2 regions of the Bradyrhizobium sp. 956_D2_N1_4 genome follow, and region 2 is predicted to be linked to the other one. Evidence: riboswitches for the same ligand, from Rfam matches in the RefSeq annotation. Region 2 holds a riboswitch; the other holds the start of a gene.
What was found. Region 2 has a riboswitch for S-adenosylmethionine ahead of AB7535_RS38715 (O-succinylhomoserine sulfhydrylase). Riboswitches for the same ligand answer to the same signal wherever they lie in the genome.
Positions count from the first base shown of each region.

Region 1 (7,856 bases), 690 kb from region 2:
CCAGAAGCCGAAATTCGGGAACGACACGATGGCACGGCGGCCGATGCGCAGCAGATTCTCCAGCACGACCCGCGGCTGCCGCGTCGCCTGCAGCGTCTGCGACAGGATGACGTAATCGAAGGCGTCGTCGGGATAATTGACGAGATCGGTGTCGGCATCGCCCTGCACCACCGCGAGGCCCTTGGCGACGCAGCGGTTGACGCCCTCGCGCGACAGCTCGATGCCGCGCCCGTCGATGCCGCGGGTCTCCAGAAGCTGGAGCAAATCGCCCTCGCCGCAGCCGACGTCGAGCACTTTCGAGCCGGGCTTGACCATCTCGGCGACCAGCAGATGATCGGCGCGAAACTGGCCGGACTGCTCCGTCGCAACGCCGCCCAGCGGCAGCACTTCCTGCACAGACATCGCTAGCCGTCCTTGTCAGTCAATCCTGGCGGTGAGCCCGCGCGCCTTCCCTGCCGATTGCAGGAAGGCACGGGCGATATCGAAGAATTCGGGCACGTCGAGCAGGAAGGCGTCATGGCCGCGATCGGTCTCGATCTCGGCGAACGACACCCGCGCGCTCGACGCGTTCAGCGCATGCACCAGTGCGCGCGATTCCGAGGTCGGGAACAGCCAGTCGCTGGTGAAGGAGACCACGCAGAAGCGCGTCTCGATGCCCGCGAACGCTTTCGCCAGCACGCCGCCGTGGTCACCGGCGATGTCGAAATAGTCCATCGCACGGGTCAGATAGAGATAGGAGTTGGCGTCGAACCGCTCGACGAAGGACGAGCCCTGGTAGCGCAGGTAACTCTCGACCTGGAAATCGGCGTCGAACGAGAAGGTCGGCAGCTCGCGGTCCTGCATGCGGCGGCCGAACTTGCGATGCAGCGCGGCGTCCGAGAGATAGGTGATGTGCGCGGCCATCCGTGCCACCGCAAGTCCGCGATGCGGATGGATGCCCTGATCGGTGTAGCGGCCGTTGTGCCAGTCGGGATCGGCCATCACCGCCTGGCGGCCGAGCTCGTGGAAGGCGATGTTCTGCGCCGAGTGCCGTGTCGAACAGGCGATCGCCAGCGCGGAGTACACGCGCTTGGGATAGGCCGCGGTCCATTGCAGCACCTGCATGCCGCCCATCGAGCCGCCGACCACCGCGAACAACGTGTCGATGCCGAGCCGGTCGATCAGCATCGCCTGCGCGCGCACCATGTCGGGAATGGTGATGACGGGAAAATCCAGGCCCCACACCTTGCCGGTCGCCGGATTGATCGAGGCCGGCCCGGTCGAGCCCATGCAGCCGCCGATCACGTTGGCGCAAATGATGAAGTAGTGCTGAGGATCAAGAGGTCGGCCGGGACCGACCAGCGTCTCCCACCAGCCCGACTTGCCGGTGACGGGATGCACGTTGGCGACATGCTGATCGCCGGTCAGCGCATGGCAGATCAGCACCGCGTTGGAACGATCGGCGTTGAGCTCGCCATAGGTCTGGTAGGCGATCTGGAACGGGGTGAGATCGATGCCGCAATCGAGCCGCAGCGGCTGCTCGGCGCCGAACTGCGCGACCTGCGAATTCGGATGATCCGCCTCATGCGACCGGTCGTCGGCACTGATCGCGGGACTCGGCACGGACTTCACGCCTACCATCATCGACCTCGTATGCGACACCCGTCAGGCTGCCGCTGGAATCAGGCCATGAAAAACCCGGCCTGAACGATAGGTTCGGCCGGGATCGGAAGCGTCCCCGGCCTGTTTAGCGAGTTTTTTAACGTGGCTGCAAGCCGGCCGGCTCAAATGACCACGGAACGCGCAAAAGCTACTGTCTTGGGCGGTTTTCGTCAAGTCACAGTCCGGATTAGCCAAATTCATCCCTGAAAGGCCGGCCGAAAAGGCCCGGTTTCCCTTTGCATTTCTCTTTGCTTTCGCCGCGCCGACTGCCTAATCAGGACGTCGATCGTAGCGGATCCGGCCTTGCCGATTGACCTTGGCCGACCCGCATTGGAACGCCTCTCACCAGCATCTCGCAGATATGTCCCACCGTCCGCCCGCGCCACCATCGCTCCAGGAATTGCGCAAGGAGATCGACGCGATCGACGAGGGCATGCATCGTCTCCTGATGCAGCGCGGCGACATTATCGACCGCCTGATCCAGGTGAAGCAGACCCAGGAGGTCGGCTCGGCGTTCCGCCCGGCGCGCGAGGCCGCCATGATGCGTGACATCGTCCAGCGTCATCGCGGCATCCTGCCGCTCGACACGGTCGAGAGCATCTGGCGCGTCATCATCTCGACGTTCACTTACGTCCAAGCGCCGTTCTCCGTGCATGCCGACATCTCGGTGAGCGAGCCGGCGATGCGCGATTCCGTGCGCTTCCATTTCGGCTTCACGGTGCCTTACGTCGCGCATTTCAGCGCGCAGGCCGCGGTCGAAGCGGTGGCGAAGTCCAAGGGCGATCTGGCGCTGGTCTCGGCGACCTCGAGCCGCACGCCATGGTGGCTGGAGCTGGAAGCGGACGGCGCGCCGAAGATCATCGCGCGGATGCCCTTCGTCGAGCGCGCCGACCATCCGGCCGCACTGCCGGTGTTCGCGATCTCGCGCGTCGCCGACAGCGCCGTGGTGACGGAGGTCGAGACCTTCAGCGTGCGCGTGTCCGGGTGGAACGCCGAGGTCGCGCGGGCGCTGTCGCCGCTCGCCGAGATCGTGGCGGTGCCCGATACCGCCTTCGACGGCGCGGCGCTGCTGGTCTCGGTCACAAGCGCCACCAGCATCGACAAGATCAAGGCTGCCCTGATCGAAGCGGGGGCCTCGGTGCGCTCCACGGCCCTCGTCGGCAGCCACGCAACGCGCTATACGGTGCCCTCGACCGGGTCGAAATCGTAGATCGCGAACCGCCTAAAGCTACTTCCGGAGTTGAAGATGTCACGCCCCGTGCCGAATCCCGGCATTCTAGATATTGCGCCCTACACGCCCGGCAAGAGCCCGGTGGCTGAGCCGGGCCGCAAGGTGTTCAAGCTCTCGGCCAACGAGACGCCGTTCGGGCCCTCGCCCAAGGCGATCGAGGCGTTCAGGAACGTGGCGGCGCATCTGGAAGACTATCCGGAAGGAACCTCGCGCGTGCTGCGCGAAGCGATCGGCCGTTCTTTCGGGCTCGACCCCAACCGCATCATCTGCGGCGCCGGCTCGGACGAGATCCTCAATCTGCTCGCCCACACCTATCTCAGCCACGGCGACGAGGCGATCTCGACCACGCACGGCTTCCTGGTCTACCCGATCGCGACCATGGCGGTCGGCGCCAAGAACGTGGTCGCGCAGGAGACCAATCTCACCTGCGACGTCGATGCCATCCTCAAGGCGGTGACGCCGAAGACAAAGCTGGTCTGGCTCGCCAATCCCAACAATCCGACCGGCACCTATGTGCCGTTCGACGAGGTCAAGCGGCTGCGCGCCGGCCTGCCGTCGCACGTGCTGCTGGTGCTCGATGCCGCCTATTCCGATTACGTCTCGCGCAACGACTACGAGATGGGGATCGAGCTCGTCGCCACCACCGAGAACACCGTGGTGACGCACACCTTCTCCAAGATCCACGGTCTCGCCGCGCTGCGCGTCGGCTGGATGTTCGGTCCGGAGCACGTCATCGACGCGGTCAACCGCATCCGCGGTCCCTTCAACGTGTCGACGCCGGCGATGTATGCCGCGGTCGCCGCGATCGAGGACACTGCGCACCAGGCGATGTCGAAGCAGTTCACCGAGACCTGGCGCAACTGGCTCTCCGAGGAGATCGGCAAGCTCGGACTGAAGGTGACGCCGGGCGTCGCCAATTTCGTGCTGATCCACTTCCCGGAAACGGGCAAGACCGCGGACGAGGCCGACGCGTATCTCACCAAGCGCGGGCTGGTGTTGCGCGCGCTAAAGAACTACCGCCTGCCGCATTCGCTGCGCATGACCATCGGCACCGAGGAGGCCAACCGCCTCGTCGTCGAGGGCCTGCGCGACTTCATGGCCGGCAAATGAGCACCACGCCGCACTTCCAGCGCGTTGCGCTGATCGGCTTCGGCCTGATCGGCGGCTCGATCGCGCGCGCTGCGAAGCTCCAGGGCTTGGCCTCCGAGATCGTCACCACCGCGCGCTCGGAGAAGACACGCGCGCGGGTGCTGGAGCTCGGCATCGTCGACCATGTCGTGGCGACCAATGCGGAAGCGGTGAAGGATGCCGACCTCGTCATCCTCTGCATTCCCGTCGGGGCCTGCGGGCCGGTGGCGCAGGAGATCGCTGCGCATCTGAAGCCGGGCGCGATCGTCTCCGACGTCGGCTCGGTCAAGGGCGCGATCGTCAGGGACATGGCGCCGCATCTGCCCAAGACCATTCATTTCGTGCCGGCGCATCCCGTCGCGGGCACCGAGCATTCGGGCCCCGATTCTGGTTTCGCCGAGCTCTTCATCAACCGCTGGTGCATCCTGACGCCGCCGGAAGGCGTCGATGCGGCGGCCACCGATCGGCTGCGCGCCTTCTGGGCGGCGATGGGCGCCAAGGTCGAGATCATGACGCCGGATCATCATGATCTCGTGCTCGCGATCACCAGCCATCTGCCGCATCTGATCGCCTACACCATCGTCGGCACCGCCGACGAGCTGGCGCAGGTGACGGAGTCCGAGGTGATCAAGTTCTCCGCCGGCGGCTTCCGCGACTTCACCCGCATCGCGGCGTCCGATCCGACGATGTGGCGCGACGTCTTCCTCGCCAACAAGGAAGCCGTGCTGGAAATGCTCGGCACCTTCACCGAGGATCTCGCCAAGCTTACCCGCGCGATCCGCCGCGGCGACGGCGAGGCGCTGTTCGACCACTTCACGCGCACGCGCGCCATCCGCCGCGGCATCGTCGAGATCGGCCAGGATTCGGCGGCGCCGGATTTCGGCCGGCCGCATGCGGCGTTGAAGAAGCCGTAGTCCTTCGCGCGACGACTGTGCTGCCAGATCCTCATCCTGAGGAGCGCGGAACGCGCGTCTCGAAGGATGAAGGCCCGGCTGGTGGCCTCGCCCTTCGAGACGCCGCGCGAAGAGCGCGGCTCCTCAGGGTGAGGGTTAGACATTCTCGCGCGCGGCTCCATCAATCCGTGAGCGGACGCGTCGCCAAATCAATACAGCGGCGGGATCTGGCCGACCTTGACCGGGCCGAGCAGCACGGCGCCGTCGACGAACTTCAGCGGGAAGCTGCGGGCCTTCTTGCCTTCGAGCGTGCTCTCGGTGCCGATCGAATTGATGCCGGCCGCAACGCCGGCATTGGCGTTCTGCTTGATGACCTTGCCGAGGCCGGGAACGGCGCGGTCGAGTGCGCCGAACAGATTGTTGAGGTCCTGCGACTTCACGCCGGGCGCAACGCGGTCGAGGGTTGCCTGCGGCACCCCCTCCTCCAGCATCTTCTCGATGCCGAGCGCCGGGATTACGCGCTCGAGGCCGGTCACGGTCATCTGCAGCTCACCGTCGAGTCGGCCATTGGCCGAGAGCCCGAGCGTGCCAGCGGCAACCGCGATCATCTCGCCCTGCTGGACGCGCGACTGGACGATCTCGATGTGACCGCCGGCGGCCTGGATCTCGCGGAAGCGTTGCGGCCACGGCTTTGGCGTGAGGTCGGAGAGGCCCGTGATCTTCGCGCGCGTGTCCGCCTCGAACGGCTCGGCGAGCAAGGGATGAACACCCTGGATGCTGCCCTGCGCGACGTGCAGCACGGTCTCGATCACAGGATGATCCGACCGCGACCCGTCTGCGAGGCGACCGTGCAGCTCGACCTGCTTGGCGCGCGCGAGCGGCACTTGCACGCTGCCGTCGAGACGATTGATGACGGGATCGTCGAACACGATGGAGGCGCGATCCGGCACCGCCGGCAGGCCGAACACGCTGCTGCGGCCCTTGCTCCAATTCACCACGAAGGTGTTTTGCGTGACGCCGTCGGTGAGTGTCGCCGGCGCGGAGAATTCGGCGATGACGCGCTTGGGATCGTAGACCTGGGCGACGACCAGGATGTTGTCGAGCTTCGCCGTGAACGGCGTCTTGCTGGCGTTCTGCGACACCAGGGCGACGCTGGCGCCGGAGCACTGGACCTCGAAGCGGAACGGGAAGCCGGCGATCGAGCGCTTGGCGCAATCATAGATGCGGCCGGACTTGGCCTCCTGCGCCCGCCAGGCGTCGGCGGCGATTTCGGCCTGCGAGGCCGCATAGAACCAGAAACAGCTCCACGCGACGGCGAGGATCAGGAGGATAATGGGGGCGATGAAAAGGCCCCAACGGGGGCGGCGGCCTGTGGCAACGGTCATATCTGACATGCGGCGACCCTTTGACCCCAGATTTTGTCAAATGTAAGCGGGGTTCGGCCGTGCCGAAAGGCCGAGAATTCGCTTCGCTTGGGGGCGTCGTTCTGGTAGCCGTGCCCGAAATGTCGGAAATCACCCTCCCCTCCGTCACCACAGCCAAGGGCGACCTCTGGGTGTTCGGCTATGGCTCGCTGATGTGGCGGCCGGGCTTCGAATTCAGGGAACGCGTCCCGGCGCGGCTGGTCGGCGAGCACCGCGCGCTCTGCGTCTATTCCTTCGTGCATCGCGGCACGCCGGAGCAGCCTGGCCTGGTGCTCGGGCTCGACCGCGGCGGCGCCTGCCGCGGCATTGCTTTTCGCGTCGCCGAGAAGGACCGCGCCGACGTCGTCGCCTATCTGCGGGCGCGCGAGCAGGTCACCTCCGTCTATCGCGAGGTGATGCGCTCGGTGTGGCTTGAGAACGATGCGCGACAGCGCGTCTCCGCGCTCGCCTATGTCGTCGATCGCGGCCACGTCCAGTATGCCGGCCGGCTGTCGCTCGCCGACCAGCATCGCCATGTCGTCCAGGGTCATGGCCAGTCCGGCGCCAACCGCGACTACGTGACGGCAACGGTGAAGGCGATCGAGGCCGAAGGTTTTTGCGACACGCAATTGCATCAGCTCGCGACCATGCTGCACGGTGATGCGCATTCGCTGCACGCGCCGGCTCCCGCAGAAGATCGAGAGAACCGCTAGCTCTGCGACGGCGCGTAGCTCGGCGACGAGCCGATCAACTGCTCCTGCTCTTTCCGGCCCGCTTCGACGAGGCGGCCGGTCGCGTCTTCGATGGCGGTTTGCACGCGCGAGAGAAACTCGTCTTTCGGCAGGCCTGATGGCAGCGGATCGAGGAACTCGACCACCAGCGTGCCGGGATAGCGCATGAAGGTGCGGCGCGGCCAGAACAGGCCGGAATTGAGCGCGATCGGCAGGCACCGCACGCCGCAGGACGAATAGATCTGCGCAAAGCCGGTCTTGTAATCGGGCGCGGCGCCGGGCGCCCGGCGTGTGCCTTCAGGAAAGATCACGAGCTGCCCGCCTGCGCGCACCGCGTCGCGCGCCCGCCGCGTCATGTCCAGCAGCGCCTTCACGCCGGCCTTGCGGTCGATCGCGATCATTCCGGTCTTGACCAGGAACTGGCCGAAGACCGGGATCTGCATGAGCTGACGCTTGAGGATGAAGATCGGACGGTTGAAGAAGCCCGGCAGCACGAACGTCTCCCAGAACGACTGATGCTTCGCCGCGATCACCAGTGGCCCTGCCGGAATCTTCTCCAGCCCACGGAATTCGACCTTGATGTTGCAGATCACGCGCATCAGGAACAGCGTCGCCTTCGCCCACCATTGCGCGATCGTCAGCATGGCGCGCGGCGGCAATGCGAAGGTCGGCAGCGCCACGATCGCGAGGCATACGAGCACGGCGTAGAACAGCACGTTGAACAGGAGCGAGCGCAGGAAAATCAAAAACATCGATGGTCCGATCAATTGGCCTGTGCCGTGGCGGGCCGCTTCGGCGCCACGCCAGCAGGCTGCTCCGACATCTCGGG
Region 1 covers NZ_CP197237.1:8,907,252-8,915,107, reverse strand. Annotated here, with positions in the region: gene metW (methionine biosynthesis protein MetW) at 1-402, opposite strand, end outside; gene metX (homoserine O-acetyltransferase MetX) at 418-1,620, opposite strand; SAM riboswitch at 1,706-1,785, opposite strand; gene AB7535_RS42255 (chorismate mutase) at 2,003-2,851, shown strand; gene AB7535_RS42250 (pyridoxal phosphate-dependent aminotransferase) at 2,888-3,982, shown strand; gene AB7535_RS42245 (prephenate/arogenate dehydrogenase family protein) at 3,979-4,914, shown strand; gene AB7535_RS42240 (DUF2125 domain-containing protein) at 5,103-6,287, opposite strand; gene AB7535_RS42235 (gamma-glutamylcyclotransferase) at 6,398-7,009, shown strand; gene AB7535_RS42230 (lysophospholipid acyltransferase family protein) at 7,006-7,779, opposite strand; gene AB7535_RS42225 (YdcF family protein) at 7,791-7,856, opposite strand, start outside.
Region 1: it holds a riboswitch for S-adenosylmethionine, as region 2 does, so the genes downstream of both, metX (homoserine O-acetyltransferase MetX) here and AB7535_RS38715 (O-succinylhomoserine sulfhydrylase) in region 2, are expected to answer to the same signal.

Region 2 (7,856 bases):
TGGCTCCGCTCTCCCGGCGGAGCCACGCACGCGAGGAGCAGGCCATGAGAGGTGCGGATAAGGTGATCTGCCAGGCGGCCGCCGTGCTGCTGCTATTTTCGATCTCGAGCGCGCCGGCAAAGGCGCAGTTCCTCGGCGGCGGAGGCGCCGGCGGCGAGGACATGATGACCCAGATGGCGCCGATGCTGGAGATGATGAAGGCGAAGATGGGCAAGCGCCGCTTCGCCATGCTGATGCAGACCATGGGTCCGATGATGAGCCGCATGATGGAGAACGGCGGCGGCGGGCTCGGCGGCATGATGGGGGGCGGCGGCAGCCTGAGTGGCGGCAATTTCGGCGGTGGCTTCGGCGCGCCGAACTACGGCGACTACACGCCGATGGGCGCAGGCGGCTACATGCCGACCGGAATGGGCGGCATGGGTGGCGGCGACATCATGGGTATGCTGGGTGGTTCCGGCGGCGGCGACATGATGGCGATGATTCCGCAGCTGATGCGGCTCGCCAATGTCGGCGGCGGTGGCGGCCATCGCCGCCACAGACACCGCTAGTCTGCAACGCCCGAAAGCGCAGGCCTGATCGCAGGTTTCGTCTCGCGCGGCCCCCAGCGTGTCAGCACCACGCTGGAGCACGAGAGCAGGCCGAGCACGACCATCGAGCTCGCGGCCAGCCAGAAGAAGCTCTGCGCGGTGGCATCATGCGTCGACAGCCACCAGCCGATCGCCGCGATGTAGATCAGGCGCGCGGTCTGCGCCAGCACCGGCCCGATCACCTTGGCCGCGCCCTGCGACGAGAAATACATTGTCGAGGCGAGCCCGATGAAGGCGTAGAACGGCGCCACCGTCGACAGATATTCATGGCTGGTCGCGCGCACGGTGGCGCTGTCGGTGAAGATGTTGACCCAGAGATCTGGGAACAGCGCGACGAGGCACGCCGGCGCGCCGACGGCGACGAACGCGCTCGCACCGGCGATCCAGGCGATGCGCCGGGCGCGCGCGATGCGCACCGCGCCGATCGCCATGCCGATCATCGGCACCGAAGCGATGCCGAACGAGAACGCGATCGAGGTCAGCAAAAATTCCAGCCGCGCGCCGATGCCGTAGCCGGCGAGGATCGCAGTGCCGAACTTTGCCAGCATGTGGGTGAAGATCGAGATCGTCAGCACCGATTGCAGCGGCGAGAAGCAGGCGATGGCGCCGACCTTCAGGATATCGAAGAACATCGCCCATTGAACGCGCAGCCCGCGCAGTTTCGGTACGATTCGGGCGCGGCCGGAGAACAGGTACCAGCCCATCACACAGATGTTCATGGAATAGGCGATCAGCGAGCCGGCCGCGACGCCGCGCATGCCGAACTGCGGCACGGGCCCGAGCCCGAGGCCCAGCGTGCCGCCAAGCACGACCTGCATGACCGCGGAATTCAGCATCAACAGCGAGGGCAGCTTCATGTTGCCAGTGCCGCGCAACACGCCGGCCATGGTGTTGAGCAGCCACGGCAGCACGGCCCCGCCAAAAAACACCTGTGTGTAGGCGACCGCATGCGTCAGCACATCCCCGCGGCCACCAAGCATTTCCAGCACCTTGGGCCCGAAGATCAGCATGCCCAGCATGAAGACGAGGCCGAAGGTGATGCCGATCAAGAGCGCATGCGCGGCGAGCGTGCCGGCGCGCTCGCGGTCGCCTGCGCCGAGCGCCCGCGCGATGGCCGACGCCACGGCGCCGCCCATTGCCCCGCCGGACATCGTCATGGTCAGGATCACTGTCGGAAACACCAGCGCCATTGCCGCCAGCGCCTCGACGCCGAGCCTGCCGATATAGGAGGTCTCCGCTATCACCACACAGGTGCCGGCCGACAGCGCGACCACGTTCGGCCAGGCGAGTCCGAGCAGCGTGCGCAGAATCGGCCCGTCCATCAGCGCGCTTCGTACCGGCCGCGGAGGCGGCGGCAACGGACGCTCTTGTTCATCGACCGGGATTTCGGCGATGTCGGACATGTCCTCTCCCGGGCGCAGGCCATTCGCGGCGCGGCAATGCGTAGGTGTGCCAATAAATTTCTTCGCGCGGAAGGCGCGGCGACAGGCTTAGCACGACAATTGCCGATTCCTCCTGCGCCGGATGCAGGCGTGCCCTGCGGCAGCGCATTTCAACAGATGGAATTACTCAATGGTCCACACCAGCGGCGGCTGACCGCCCGCTGTCGGGCGCAGGTGCACGCCGATGTGCCGCCCGCATCCGGCAGCGAGCCCCTCGAACAACCCTTCCAGCACCCTGGTGCAGACGCGATGATAGTCGGCGACGTCATCCATCAGCTTCCAGCTCTGCTGACGAAATTCAAACGTGCCTTCTGATGCCGTCGTCTCGGCAGCGTCATCCTGCGCGGCAAACAGAGCGTTCAGGAACGCTGCGAACTCGCTGGCGCCACCACGGCTCATAGACAGCGCCGCGGCGACCTCGTCAAAATACTGCATCCCGATCAGCTTGCCAGTGAGGTGCAGGAGATAGCCGGCGTCTTCGGGGCCGAACAATTGCACCATGACGGGCGCGGCGGTGCGCACATATTCCATCGCGTAGTTGCGGTAGGCCTTTTCCAGCCGCGGCTTCGGCCAACTCGCGACGGGCAAGGCAGGCGCGGCTTTAGCGTCGAACAACGGCGCTTCCAGATGGCGCGCGAACACCAGGCGTTGATCCAGCCCGAGCTGGTGGTCGTACTGATAATAATAGCCTTCGAGCCCATCCTGACCGTCGACGCTCTGCTTGGTGCAGACGAAGCCGAGCCTGGTATCGCCGAGCGCGACGCCATTGTTGGCGTGCCAGCCGCGCAGCATCGCGCGGCTGACCTCACCCGGCACGCCGCAGATCGCGGTGCCCTTCCAGATCCAGCGCGGCGGCGGATAGCGGATCCAGGCTTTGCGGTCGCTCTCATACATGTACTCGACATGCACGCCGCCGATCCAGTTGGAGAGATAATGATATTGCGCGGCGGCCACCGCCGGCGGCAGATGATTGAGACCGAGCTTTTCGAGCCCCGGCAGGAAGCGCTCCTGCTGCTGGCGGCGAAACACGCGGAAGACGAATTCGGCAGCATCCGCCGTGCCGCGCCGTGTGACGACGGTGAGGATGAGTCCGGTGAAATAGGCGTGATAGAGGTCGGCGACCGCGCGCCAGCGCTTCCATTGCGCTTCTTGTGCTGCGTCTGTTGCGGCGGTCATGTTCGCTCCCGATCGTTGTTTTGATCGAGTGTGTCACTGCGACCTGTACGAGGCAACCTGACGCTCAGGCAGAGCGCCCTGCACGCCAGCCCGTCAATTCCGCATCACGAATTTTGCGCAAGCCTGGCCCCACGCTCGCGCTCGACGCGTTCGGTGACGTCGCGCGCCATCGCGACCGATCCGACCACGGCACCACCGGCATCGCGCACCAGCGCGAAGGTCATCTCGATGTAGAGCTTGCGTCCGCTCTGGTGCAGCGCGCGGGTCAGCGTCGGCCTGCCCGCAAGCTTCATCGCCCCGGTGGCAAGCGCAGCTTCGAAGCCCTTCCAGTGCGCGGCGCGCAGATGTTCGGGAATGATCAGATCGAGGTTCTGGCCGAGCGCTTCGTCGGCGGAGAAGCCGAACAAGGCGGTCGATGCACGATTCCAGCGCGTGATGGTGCCAGAGCGATCCGAATAGATCAGCGCGTCCGCGACGTCGTCGAGGATTCTTGCGTCGAGTTCGGATTGAACACTCATCTCGCCACCTCGCATGCAGCCGGATTTCAGCTTGCATCCCGGCAGTAGTCAATCGAGGGGCTGCGGCGTACTGGATGCCCCGGTCAAGCCGGGGCATGACAGTAGAGTGTGGAGCTACACCCGAAAATGCTTCGATAGTTTGAGGCCCTGCGCCTGGTAGTTCGAGCCGATGCGCTGGCCGTACATCGCGTCGGGGCGCGCCAGCATTTTCTCGTAGACGAGACGGCCGACGATCTGGCCGTGCTCGAGAATGAACGGCACCTCGCGCGAGCGCACTTCGAGCACGGCGCGCGATCCCTGCCCGCCAGCTCCGGCATAGCCGAAGCCGGGATCGAAGAAGCCGGCATAGTGCACGCGGAACTCGCCGACCAGGGGATCGAACGGCACCATCTCCGCGGCGTAGTCGGGCGGCACCTGCACGGCTTCCTTGGAGGCGAGGATGTAGAACTCGCCGGGGTCGAGGATCAGGCTGCCGTCGGGACGCGCCGAGATCGGTTCCCAGAAATCCTCCACCGCATAGCCGGAGCGGCGGTCGACGTCGACGACACCGGTGTGGCGCTTGGCGCGATAGCCGACGAAGCCGTTGGCCTTCTCGCCGGAGAGGTCGACGGAGACGGCAACGCCGCCGGTGAGATCGGCATCGTCGAGATCGACGAGACGCTCGGTCGCATGCAGCGCCTCGAGCTCGTCGATGTTGAGGATGGCATCTCCGGTGCGGAAGCGTACCTGGCTCAGGCGCGAGCCCTCGCTGACCAGTACCGGAAACGTCTTCGGGCTGATCTCGGCGTAGAGCGGGCCGTGATAGCCGGCGCCGATCATGTCGAAGCGTCGGGTGCCGTCGGCGATGACACGGGTGAAGACATCGAGCCGGCCGGTCGAGCTTTTCGGGTTCGCGGCGGCGACGATCTCCGGCGGCAGCGCCAGGCTTTCCAAGAGCGGCACGATGTAGACGCAGTTGGTCTCCAGCACTGCGCCATCGGCGAGGCTGAACTCGTGCAGCTTTAACTCGTCGATGCGCTCGGCGACGGTCGCGCCGGGACCCGGCAGGAAGCTGGCGCGAACGCGATAGGCGATGTCGCCGAGGCGAAGGTCGAGGCTCGCCGGCTGGATCTGGCTTTCGACGAAGTCATAAGCGGGCAGGATGAGGCCCGCCTTCGCCATCGCCGCGATCATGCGGTCGGGCAGGATACCATTGGCGTCGGCGGCAACCGTGAAGCTCAACCGGGGGTCCTCGTCAGGGGTCAAATGCATCCGGACATGCGGGAAATAGCAGCCTTTTACGGCTATCCGATGGACGCCTTGACGGAAAGGCCATTGCGGAATATGAGCATCACTTATCCCGTGGTGATTTGAGCCGGCCGGCTTGCAGCCACGTTAAATAAGTCGCTAAACAGGCCGGGGACCTCTGTGATCCCGGCCCGTGGAAGTTATCCAGGCCGGTTTTTTTGTGACCATTTTCGATGGTCACGCAGAGGAGGTCCTATGTCGAAGTCCCCGGCGTCCACCACGCAATACCGTCCCGAAACCCGCCTGGTCCATTCCGGCACCCTGCGCTCGCAATATGGCGAGACGTCGGAGGCGCTGTTCCTGACCCAGGGCTACGTCTACAACAGCGCCGAGGAGTGCGAGGCGCGGTTCAAGGGCGAGGACCCCGGCTTCATCTATTCGCGCTATTCCAACCCGACCATCTCGATGTTCGAGCGCCGCATGATCGAGCTCGAAGGCGCCGAAGCCGCCCGCTCGGCCGCGACCGGCATGGCCGCGGTGACGACCGCGATCCTGGCGCCGCTGAAGGCCGGCGATCATGTGGTGGCCTCGCGCGCCCTGTTCGGCTCCTGTCTCTACGTCATTCAGGATCTCTTGCCGCGCTACGGCATCGAGACGACGCTGGTCGACGGAGCCGATCTCGACCAGTGGCAGCGCGCCTTGCGGCCGAACACCAAGACGTTCTTCCTGGAGAGCCCGACCAACCCGACGCTCGACGTGCTCGACATTCCAGGGATCGCCGAGATCGCGCACAGCGGCGGCGCGCGGCTCGTCGTCGACAACGTGTTCGCGACGCCGATCTGGCAGAGCCCGCTCGCGTTAGGGGCCGACGTCGTGGTCTATTCCGCGACCAAGCACATCGACGGCCAGGGCCGTTGTCTCGGCGGCATCATCCTGTCGTCGGAAGCGTTCATCGCCGAGCACATCCACAATTTCATGCGCCAGACCGGCCCGTCGATCTCGCCGTTCAACGCGTGGGTCCTGCTCAAGGGCCTGGAAACGCTCGGCGTACGCGTGCGCGCGCAGACCGAGACGGCGGGACGCATCGCCGACGTGCTGGCGAGCCATCCGAAGATTTCGCGCCTGGTCTATCCCGGCCGCGCCGATCATCCGCAGGCAGCTCTCGTGAAGAAGCAGATGCGCGGCGGCTCGACGCTGGTCGGCTTCGAGGTCAAGGGCGGCAAGCAGGGTGCGTTCCGCGTGCTCAACGAGCTCAAGCTTGCAAAAATCTCGAACAATCTCGGCGATGCCAAGAGCCTCGTCACGCATCCGGCGACCACGACGCATCAGCGCCTCAAGCCGGAAGACCGCGCCGCGCTCGGAATCAGCGAGGGCTTCATCCGCTTCTCGGCGGGGCTCGAGCATGCGGATGATCTGATCGAGGATCTGACTGCGGCGCTGGAGAAGGCGTGAGGGCTTCACGAGCTCGGAACGTAGGGTGGGCAAAGCGACTTGTCCGCCGTAGCTCGAAGAGCGAAGGCGGAAGCGTGCCCACCATTCACGATCATATCGCCGATAGATGGTGGGCACGGCGCGCGAAGAGCGCGCCTTTGCCCACCCTACGGCACCGAGCTACATCGGCCGATACGTCCGCACGTCGGCGGGCACGTTGACGCCGAGCTTGATCTGGCCGACGGAGCGGATGATGTCGTCGCCGAGGATCTGCGCGAAGCAGGCATAGCCCCAATCGTTCATATGCAGGCCGTCGGCGATCACGAAACTCTCGACCGGGATCGATTGATTCTCGTGCCAGTCGCGCATCACCTCGAAGCGGGGGAAGATGCCGACGTGACGGAGCTCGGCGACCTTGCCGAGCAGGTGCACCATCTTGCCGGCGCTCTCCTTGCGCTGGTTGACGGCCGGCGAATATTGCGGATCGACCAGCACGATGTCGGCGCCGCCAGCGGCCTGGATGCGGGAGATGCCGTCCTCGACCATCTTGGCGGTGTCACCGGGATCGAGATTGCGCAGCACCGCATTGGTGCCGACCTGCCAGATCACGAGATCCGGATGCACGTCGATCACCTCCTTCTGGAGGCGCTTCATCATCTCGGGCGCGTCCTCGCCGCCGACGCCGGCGTTGATGACGGTGATGTCGGCGGTCGGATATTGCCGGCGGAGCTGCGCGGCGAGACGGTTCGGATAGTTGAAATCGGGCGAGCTCGCGCCATAGCCTGCCGTCGACGACGAGCCGAACGCGACGATCACGACGGGTTTGCCGGCGACGAGCTTGCCCGCGACATGCGGCAGCGAGCCCATCGCCTTCGAGCCCCCCTTCGGCGTGAGGCAGGGCACGCGGCTGAAAATGTCCCCGGCGGATTTCGCGACCTGCTTCACCTTGTCGATGGCGCGGGCGGTCACGCCGCGCTGCTCGTGGGACGTCGCGGCGACGGTGGTCTGGGAGGGCGAAGCGGAAGCCGGACTAGCGGCCTGCTGCGGCGCGGGCGTTGCCTGCGTGGCCTGCGCCTGCACTGGTGCCAGCGACACCGGCGTCAGGAGCAGCAGAGCCGCCGCGGGCGCAGCCAGCCATGCCGTCAACCAAAAAGGGCGGAGAGAACTCATTAACGCTAGACCTCAATTTTGCTGCTGGGCCGGCCCCAGATGGGCTGCGTCGATCACAAACTGTGCCAACGCCCGGCCGAGGCAGTCATGGACCTGTTTCGCCAGCTCTGGCCCGCGGGACGGGCTGAACAGGTCGAACTGACCCTGATCATTCCACTGCCGCATGATCGCGAAACGGTCGAACAGCGGGATGTCATGCTCCTGCGCCACCACCCGCATATTGTCGAGATAGGGCGGCACCGAGATCATGGTTTCGGTACGCGGGCTGTACTGCAAGTTCATCAACACGACGTCAGCCCCTGCTT
Region 2 covers NZ_CP197237.1:8,220,549-8,228,404, reverse strand. Annotated here, with positions in the region: gene AB7535_RS38740 (hypothetical protein) at 45-548, shown strand; gene AB7535_RS38735 (MATE family efflux transporter) at 545-1,990, opposite strand; gene AB7535_RS38730 (hypothetical protein) at 2,153-3,205, opposite strand; gene AB7535_RS38725 (PAS domain S-box protein) at 3,310-3,723, opposite strand; gene AB7535_RS38720 (2'-deoxycytidine 5'-triphosphate deaminase) at 3,838-4,974, opposite strand; SAM riboswitch at 5,055-5,134, shown strand; gene AB7535_RS38715 (O-succinylhomoserine sulfhydrylase) at 5,206-6,402, shown strand; gene AB7535_RS38710 (SGNH/GDSL hydrolase family protein) at 6,562-7,551, opposite strand; gene AB7535_RS38705 (SGNH/GDSL hydrolase family protein) at 7,564-7,856, opposite strand, start outside.